3 regions of the Lederbergia graminis genome follow, and region 2 is predicted to be linked to each of the others. Evidence: riboswitches for the same ligand, from Rfam matches in the RefSeq annotation. Region 2 holds a riboswitch; each other region holds the start of a gene.
What was found. A riboswitch is a leader RNA that binds a small molecule or an ion and turns the genes downstream of it on or off. The one in region 2 is predicted to bind cyclic di-GMP.

Region 1: linked by a shared signal. The riboswitch ahead of ACFPM4_RS04685 (methyl-accepting chemotaxis protein) and the one ahead of ACFPM4_RS00480 (anti-repressor SinI family protein) in region 2 are both predicted to bind cyclic di-GMP.
Region 3: linked by a shared signal. The riboswitch ahead of ACFPM4_RS02170 (WxL domain-containing protein) and the one ahead of ACFPM4_RS00480 (anti-repressor SinI family protein) in region 2 are both predicted to bind cyclic di-GMP.

What each region holds. Positions count from the first base shown of each region.
Region 1 is NZ_JBHSMC010000003.1:30,721-33,900, reverse strand. Features, by position in the region: gene ACFPM4_RS04685 (methyl-accepting chemotaxis protein) at 1-1,220, opposite strand, end outside; cyclic di-GMP riboswitch class I at 1,645-1,729, opposite strand; gene ACFPM4_RS04680 (beta-L-arabinofuranosidase domain-containing protein) at 2,013-3,180, opposite strand, start outside.
Region 2 is NZ_JBHSMC010000001.1:83,113-86,292, forward strand. Features, by position in the region: gene ACFPM4_RS00465 (YqkE family protein) at 133-390, shown strand; gene ACFPM4_RS00470 (class D sortase) at 429-1,046, opposite strand; gene ACFPM4_RS00475 (helix-turn-helix domain-containing protein) at 1,102-1,431, opposite strand; gene ACFPM4_RS00480 (anti-repressor SinI family protein) at 1,501-1,656, opposite strand; cyclic di-GMP riboswitch class I at 1,692-1,775, opposite strand; gene ACFPM4_RS00485 (aldo/keto reductase) at 2,015-2,944, opposite strand; gene ACFPM4_RS00490 (NUDIX hydrolase) at 3,068-3,180, shown strand, end outside.
Region 3 is NZ_JBHSMC010000001.1:415,323-418,502, forward strand. Features, by position in the region: gene ACFPM4_RS02160 (DUF3221 domain-containing protein) at 1-471, shown strand, start outside; gene ACFPM4_RS02165 (VOC family protein) at 530-937, shown strand; cyclic di-GMP riboswitch class I at 1,057-1,142, shown strand; gene ACFPM4_RS02170 (WxL domain-containing protein) at 1,230-1,790, shown strand; gene ACFPM4_RS02175 (DUF916 domain-containing protein) at 1,889-2,926, shown strand; gene ACFPM4_RS02180 (hypothetical protein) at 3,049-3,180, shown strand, end outside.

The DNA of each region.
Region 1 (3,180 bases), on a different contig from region 2:
CGTGCCGCCTCAATTGCAGCATTTAGTGCAAGTAAGTTGGTTTGTGCCGCGATATCCTTGATGACATTTACTAGGTTTGAAATGTTATCCGTCTTATTGTCTAATCCTTTGACCATTAATAGAGATTGTTTCATTTTTCCATTTATCGTAGCCATTTTTTGAACAGATTCCTCCATGTAATGACTACCATTTTCTGTTAATTGAAGCATCGTATCAGATTGTTCCTTAACTGACTCACCTTTTAAAGCAACGTCCATAATTTGTTGAGAGAAGTTCCCCATATTTTCATTTAGAGTTGCCGAAGAATGTGCTTGTTCTTCCGCTCCTGCTGATAACTCTTCCATTGTTGTTGCAATTTGCTGGCTACCTGCTAATAATTCATCAGAGTATTGTGTTAGTTGCTCGCCTCTGTTCTTTACACTACCGGAAACATTTATCATATCTTTTACAATAGTAAGTAGACTTTCATTTGTTGAATTAACAGAATGAACTAGTTGACCTATCTCATCAATTGATTTTGTTTTTAACGGTTCATGTCTCAAATCTCCGTTTGCTATTTGTTTCATCCGTTCTACTACCATTTTTATTGGCTTCGAAATAAAGTGCGATGTGACAATTCCTACAATAATACTTAAACCAATAATTAGAGCTGTAATGACAGATGTTACATTTAATGATCTATTACCATTTAAGATAGTGTCATTTCCTAATTCAGTTAACTTTTGTTCACTCTCAGAAGCTAATTTTTCATATCCAATCATTAATTCACGAGCTTCCGGCGTAAGCTTTTCCAGATTTTTAAGAGCTAGGTCTTTATTTCCCTTATCATATTCATTGAATACTTCACTAGCTATGCTTTTACGCCATTCTACCGTACGATTCATTAGTGTATCGAATTCCTCGGTAACCTCTATCTCTCTAATTATCTTTTCTGCTTGTATCCCTTGCTCTGTATACTCATTAAATCGATCCTTAAAGTCACCACCAAATAATACGTAGCCTCGTGCAGTTCCAATTCTATTCGCAATCGTTGATACTAATTTGTCATTTGCTATTAATAATTGAACTTCGTTGTTAAGCATACTCTCAATATTTTTATTAGATTCTTTCGTAACAAAAAAGTTGTACACTCCTAAAATGACAACTAACAAAATAACAATGGAAAATCCAGATAAGATCTTCATTCTAATACTTTTAAAATTTGTAATTCTACTCATCATTTTTCTACCCTCATTATTCCCATATTTTTAATGTTTTTTTCTGTAGAAACTTTAACATGGCCATATTCGCAAGCTTTTCTCTTACTTATGTATGTATAACTTTACAATTCCTTTTTTATTTCATATTGAATAAAAACAAAGTCCATTTTCCTAATTTTCTACTCCTTAACAAAATGCTCTGTTAAACTCTGTTGTTGATTTTTGCTCCTGTACACTCGCTTTCCGCGGGCACGGCCTCAGCTAAGTTGTTAACAACAATGCACTTTAACAGAGCCTAACAAAAAACATAGAATTAGGCGTTTTATCCTAATTCTTCTTTAACTTGGCCATATATGATACAGAAACATAAAGTGTGAAAAAGATAACAATCTCGAAGTAAAAAAAAAGACCGCACCGAAAAAAGGGAGTCTTCTATCTCCGCTATTTCGGCAACCCGACTACCATAGCAAATTCGCCTTAGGTTCGTGGCTTTGCGTCCTTACCTTTCAATAAGTTTGCCATTATCTTATAGCCTATTAAATTAAGTTTTCTACATTAATTCTATTTATAGTATGACAAAATTAGTGCAATTTCAACAAATTTCGACATGGTTATTTGGGAAATATGTGAATATTTATAGAGAAGTAGACTACTGCGTATAGATATAAAAGTAGTAATATAGACAGAGGTCACTAGGCTATTTTTTTTAATGCAAATCTTTATTCAATGCAAAAAGATGTTTCCTAGAGACATAACTTTTCTCTAGGAAACATCAAGTCAAAAAATATATACCGACCTTAACATCTATTCTTTCTAGTTTTCCACATACACTTTCGATTTCACTTTAAAGTATATTTGATATGGCTCATATCCAATATCTCGTATTCTTCTAAATTGAATGGCTGGGTCTTGGTTTTCTGTCTTAAAGAAATATCTCCAACTTCCCCACTCACGTTCGTTTTCCAATGTCAGCTCTGAAGTGATCTCATTGATATCAGCAAACAAGATTCTTTCTTCCTGACAAATACCTGCCAACACTTCCGGTCCATAACGGAATGCACCCATATTCTCATCATCTGGTAGAGGTATAAATTGGATTCCAACCGGTAAGATGATGCTAACCTTATCACCATCAGACCATTGCCTTTCCATCTTATAAAAAACATTACACTCATTTGTTTTTCCTTGTAGTTCATTGTTTACATAAATCTTCGCTTCCGAAGTAATCCATTCCGGAATCCGATAATGAATGGCGAACTTCATGCTTTTAGGAGTCTTTATTGTAAAATCATACTTTCGGTATGTTGGGATATTTTCATATGAAGCAGTAATATCATTCAGAGCCTGGGAGCCTACAATATCGGATGATGTCAAACTACTCCCCGACATATTGTCTTGATTCATGATTAGTCGAATATCTTCTTCATTAATGGACGTGTTCAACTCAGAACTAAAATATTGGCACACATATATATCGTTATTGTCCTGGTAATAAATATTACGGTTCAAGGCTGCATTTGCTTGAACCATCGTACCATGGCAACAGAAAAAGCTTTCCGTCTCCGTGCTCCAATCTTTACGCAAACCTGCTTTCATTGGAAGGAAATATGTCAGCAATCCTGTGTACGGGTAGTTATGCTTATTACCAGTTAATCCATATTCTCTATAATAAGCCTGTGCCATGATGCCGTTATATAAGTTGTACTCTATATATTGTGCATAATTAGGATCATTTGTATATCTGAACAGAAAATCTGCCAAGCGGATCATGTTATATACTGTACAGTGTTCCTGATTCTTGTCTCCCAATCTTGCTTTCATCTTCATTTTTGGCATCCAAACTTCGCCAGCGGTCTGACCTCCAGTTGCAAGATAGCCTCTTTCTGTAACAGCACACTTCCAATATGCTTTGACAATATCAAGCCACCTTTCTTCCCCAGTAATTTCATAGGCTCTTGCACAGCCAAGTACTTCCGGAATA
Region 2 (3,180 bases):
TAAGTAATTAACTGTGCTATTTAAAGTATAGAAAGCGATAAACAAAAAACTATAAAAACATACGTTGAAAAGATTGATTTACAATAAAAAATGTAAGACGATAGGAAGTAGAGGAAAAAGGGGTGGATGAAATTGGCAAAAAGAAAACAAAAACAACCACAGCATAATAAGCAGAAAAAAGATTCAGATGCGCTCACTTTAAAAGATGGTCTAAATATAGAGACGTTAGAGAAACTCAAACAAACTCAAAAACAATTGCTCGAGCAAGAAGAAGCGAAAAAAGCGGCTGAAAAGGCACGTTTACAAAAGGAAAGAAAACAACGTGAAAAAAATAAATCTTTCGAGGAATTATTAAACGAAACATCACTGAACTGGAAAGATTTTAAATAATATAAAGGCTTGGTTCCACATGTGGAAACCAAGCCTTTTTAAATAGATTCAGGCGATTCAATTCTCTTTGCTGTTAATACATAGCGATCAGGAGCATCGCCAATAAAATAAAACGGATAACAAGTTGATACAGTTAGGATTTCGTCAGGAGCAGTAGAGCGAATAACAGTTGTATCATCAGCATCTACGATTTGAGAACCAATAATTTCATAATAAAAATCCCCATAAGGCATTTCTACATGAAAAATATCACCATTTTCTAAATCACCTAATTTACGGAAAACAGTATCACGATGGCCAGATAATAGTATTTGATCTGGTTGACCTGGGAACACAGTATTGGAATAATGTCCAACACCTTTTTCTAGTTCTTCTTCATCTGTACCTTCGATGATAGGAAGTTCCGCATCCAACTTAGGGATATTTAATATGCCAATTACTTCGCCTTTTTCAAAGGAAATATCCAATACTTCTGTTTCATTCTTAGGTATCTCCTTTTTGAGACCTGACTCATGATGAACTAATTCTTTTGCTTGTGCCAATGAAAGATTCGTTTTCTTTTCTACAAGATAAATGTCTTTCAGTGCAGTAGCTACTAAGATGATTCCAGTCAAAATCAAAACAACGGAGACAAGTTGAAATAGTCGCTTCCGCATAATAATCGTGAACACCATCCTTAATAGAAAGTATAGAAGGCTACTATTTGATTTATTATTTATTTCTCATTTTCCATTTATTGAATTCAAGAAATTCACGAAATTCCTGTTTGGATATACCGGAAGACATTGCTTCACGGACAAGATCTTCCCAGTCACTATCAAGATTTGCATCTTGGTTTCCATCTGTTTCTCCATGCAGTAATGTTTGAACAGAGATGTTTAAAACGGCAGCGACTTTTTCAAGAAATTGTATAGAAGGGTTCGATTGGATATTGCGCTCGATCGAACTTAAATAAGATTTTGCAACACCAGCTTTTTCGGCTAATTCTGATAAAGACATTTTGTTGATATTTCGATATTCACGTATGCGTTCACCAATCATGTATCGTCACCATCCTTCGGGTATATTATAACATATAACGAAGGCATGTTTCATATTTAGAACAAAAAATCATTTCAATTTTCCAGTAGATGTTGATGGAACAACATGAGAGCGCTCTCTAAAAAATTGGCGAATATTTTCTACACTTATTCCTGACTCTATAGCAGATACAATTAATTCCACCCATTCCTCATCTAGGTGAATATCTTTTAGTGTTTTACCCAATGTTACCCCTCCGACATCAATAGTTTAGGTATGTTTTAGGTAACCCAGCCGCCGTAGTTCCTACCGTAGGCCTGTGGCTTTGCGTATCTGCCTTTCGATCAGACTTGCCTTTATCTTTGAAACATATCACTTTATACCTATATTATAGCTACTCCAAAAGTAACAATCTCAAGAAAAATGTCGATGTCGAAGGGTTTTTTATAGGGTGTATTATTACGCTACATATATCGAATCGTGTCGAAAATAGACGGTTTAAATAAAACGGAAAAAATTTATGCGTGATGTCTATAAAAATAAGGGTGAAAATTGTTAAGAAAAACAGTTATTACGATCGTTTTGTTGAACAAAATTTATAAAGTTATCTATGATTGGTATAGATGCTTTTCTTTGTAATCATTTCAATATATGCAAGCTCTTCTTTTGATAGCGGAAGCGCGTTAACTGCACGAGCATTGTCGCGAATTTGTTCTACTGAACTAGCTCCTGTAACGACAGATGCGACTTGGTCATGAGCTAAATTAAATTGTAATGCGATTTCATTAAGAGTACGAGTATTTGTATCTAAGAGCTTTGCTTTTAAACTATTAATGATTTCCTTTACTTCTAAAGCTGAATAATCTAAATAACTTTCCCAATCATAGTGTTCTGCTTCTAAACTTTCAATCATTTTTTCACTAAGCAAACCTTTTGCAACAGAACCACGCGTTACAATACTAATATTATGTTTCTTTAAGAAAGGCATAAGTTCTTCAGGACGTCGATCAAGCAGACTATATTGCATCATGTTACTAACAATATTTGACTTTTCTGCGAAGCTACGTATGACATTAGGGCGTATAGAGGATATTCCGTAGTACCGAATAAGTCCTTCTGCCTTTAATTCTTCAAAAGCTTCAATTGTTTCGTCAATAGGATCATCAATGGTACCACCATGGAGTTGATACAAGTCTATATAATCTGTATTTAGCCGGCGGAGGCTTTCTTTTACAGCATTTTTAATATATGACTTTGATGGATCCCAGTGCCATCCATCTTTTTTCTCCGTCCATCTATTACCAACTTTCGTTGCAATAATGACTTCCTCACGGTGAGGACGTAAGATGCTGCCGATTATTTCTTCGTTTATTCCATAATCATATAAGTCAGCTGTGTCAAAATAATTAATTCCCTCGTCCAGTGCAGCTTCGACTATATAAGTAGCTTTTTCTTTATTAGTACCTAGTGACATACAACCAAGTCCAATTTTTGATACAAATAAATCGGAATTGCCAAGTCTTCTTTTCTCCATAATTCCTCCCACCTTCACATTCGTTTACTTTCTATATTAACTGATATAATTAGATGAAAACAAAATTAAAGTTCTGGTAACACTATGCTATGATATGGAAAGGTAAAATTAGGGGGGAAAACAGTGAAGAAATTTGAAGAAAAAACAATTAAGTCAGAAGCGATTTTTTCAGGGAAAATAATTCAATTGCAAGTGGATGACGTATTACTCCCAGATGGTAAAGAGGCGAAACGAGA
Region 3 (3,180 bases), 330 kb from region 2:
AATCTCTTGGAAGCAGAAGGTGAATTCTATACTACATGCAGTGCAGATAATATTAATTCTTATAAATTTATAATGGGAGAAAGAGAATTCTATTGGAATAATTGTGATCACAGTAGAGCTGCGATTGAATTAACAAATATAGCTGAATATATCATCCAGCAAGCAAAACAGAAGCATGATAACCATTCTGAATTAATCGTTCAAGGTTATATTATCCAAGTAAATGAAGACTCACTCGTTATCGGTGAAAATTTGAACATACTAGAATATAAGCAAATTCAACAAGGTATTCAAGATGGTACATTAGATGCTTATTTATATGACTTTTTAGAGTTACAAGATATTAATACGAAGAAATTCAAAGCAGGCGATAAAATTCAAGCGACAATTGGCGGTGAAATAACAGAAGGAAAGCCAAGTATTGCAAAGGTGAAAAAAATTGAATTAATAGAAAAACCAATATTAGAGTGATTTCTGCATATTAGTAATCACTTTTTTTTGGTGAAAAAAATGGTTGGAGGAAAGTTCGATGGGACAAAAGTTAATAAGAGTAGGGACAACATATATTCCTGTAACAGATGTAGATATTGCAACTGAATGGTATGTTACAAGATTAGATGCAGAATTAAGTTATAAAGACAATGATAAAGCAATAATTAACCTTGCTGATCAAAGCTTTTTTCTTGTGAAAGCGAATGAAAAACAAACTGCAAATTTTATTGATTATAAAGGAAAAGAACAATTTTCGCTTACATTCGAAGTAAATGGTATAGATGCTTTAGAAAAAATACATAAAGAATTAATAAAGAAGGATGTTATTGTAGGAGATATAGAGGACAGAGGACACGCTGGAAGAAATTTTGTTTTTCATGATGTAAATGGTAATAAATTTGATGTTTGGAGTGAGCTGAGTCCAAAATATCACAGGAAATTATAAGCAACTTTGGTAAAAATCAATATCTATTCAACTCTCGTTGTTTTTAATATTATTAGTTTCAGAGAGAACAACAAAATAGGACATAGATAAATAGAGTCATAGTTTTGTTCTAATCTCATTCTTAATAAAGGCAAAGTTGCTTGAAAAACGATGACGCAAAGCCAACAGACCTAACGCGATTTGCTATGGTGGCTGGGCTGCTGAAGAATGGAGAATGAAACAGACTTTTTTTTGTGGAATTCGAAATTCTTCCGATGCAAAAACACAAATTTGTTTTGGAGGGATATTTTTAATGAATAAATTTAAAGAACTTGCTTTACGGATAGTCGCAATGGGGTTTGTCGTAGGTGCATTTGCAACTTCATCCTTTGCTAGTTCAACAGCAATTACAGGTGGAACATTACAAAAAACGGAGCCAACTATTGGAAATTTTTCAGCTGTTACATTAGATGGTACTATCCAAACAGCAGATGCAGATTTTGGTACCTTTACCGTAACAGATGCACGCGGAAGTGGTGAAGGTTGGGACATTTATGTAGAAGCAACTCAATTCACTACAGGTGAATTAGAAGGAGCAAAAACACTTCCATTAAATTCCTTAACTCTAAAGAAAGCGGAAGTTACTCCACTAGCAGGATCTTCTGATATAAGTACTTTTACAATTTCAGATTCAAGTACTATCGACAACGGTACTGGTGGTTATAAAATCTTATCAGCAAATCAAAATGGCGGAATGGGTAAATTCGATATTTCATTCCCTGAAAAGGCGCTTGTATTAACCCTAAACCCGAAAGATGTAAAAGCTGGAACTTATACTTCCACTATTACAGTTAACTTTAATGCTGGCCCATAATAACTATAATTTCTAGAGATTAAGTCATAAAGACTTGGTCTTTTTTTTATAAATTTTTCCATCTTGGGTAAAATACGAAAAGATTGGAGGTCTAGTTAATGAAGTTTTTTTATTCTTTGTTCGTAACATTGGTTACAGTATTTTTCCTTATCCCCTCTTTGCTAGTCAATGCAGATGAGAATATAGCGCCAATCATTGTGGAACCGATTTATCCCGATAATCAGATTAAAAGTACGAAAGGATATTTTGATCTAATTGTTGATGAAAAATCAAGCCAATCGTTAAACGTACGCATTAAAAACAATCAAAATAAAACGTTAATAGTTTATATTGAAGCGGCTAATGCGTATACGAATCCTAAAGGTGGAATCATGTATGAAGCGGAAATGTCTTCACCTCATACCTCTTTACTCTCAGATGCAATTCAACTGAAGGATTATATTACAGTTACAGACAGTGTCATCATTCCACCTTATTCTCAAACAGTCGTACCACTCACTCTTCAAGTACCTGAAACGAATGCGGCTACGATTTTAGGAGGGGTACGTTTTAAAACAATTAATGAAGATGCAAAAAAAGATAAGGTACAGAATAATGAAACAGCTAATTTTATCTTAAAAACTGAATCTGTTCATGCGATTGCAATTCAACTATCCCTCCCGAATGAGACAAAGCCAGATTTCACATTTGGAAGTGCTAGCTTCTCGCCAGAAAATAAAGGTGAAATTCTTTTGGAGATGATCAATAATGCCCATTACATTCAAAAGGATATTAATGGGACATATATTGTGAGTGATGAAAGAGAAAATACATTATTTAGCGGAGAATTTCAATCCATTAAAATGGCTCCAAAATCAAAAATCAATTTTCCAATATCATGGAACCATTCTGTCATGGAAGATGGTATGTATACCCTAGAAATCAAAGTAAATATAAACGGAATAGAAGTATTGGATAGTAAAACATTTTCCATCAAACAAAAAGATGTCCAAGAATATATAGAGAAAAATGGTGCAATTAATCCTAATGTGAAGGTAACAGAAAAGACAGCCTTACCTGTTTGGATATGGCTTATAGCAGGTTTTTTATTTGGTTTAATTATGTATTTAATTGGCAGAAGAAAAAACACTACATGATCAACTCTAAAAAAGAGTTGATTTTTTTGTTATTATTGAAGCCTTTACTTCCATTGATTCGTAAAAAGGTGAACCGTTAATAAAGGGGAGAGGTAGTGTTGATAATCCTAACTCTTGTACTAATGGCGATAATATTTTGGACTATTAGCATATTTCAGTATGTTAAGTTCTGGAGAAACTTTAAAAATATAAATGTCGGAAATGTTATCTCCAATGAATTTGTAGATGATTCAACTAAAAGTATTAAATTCGGT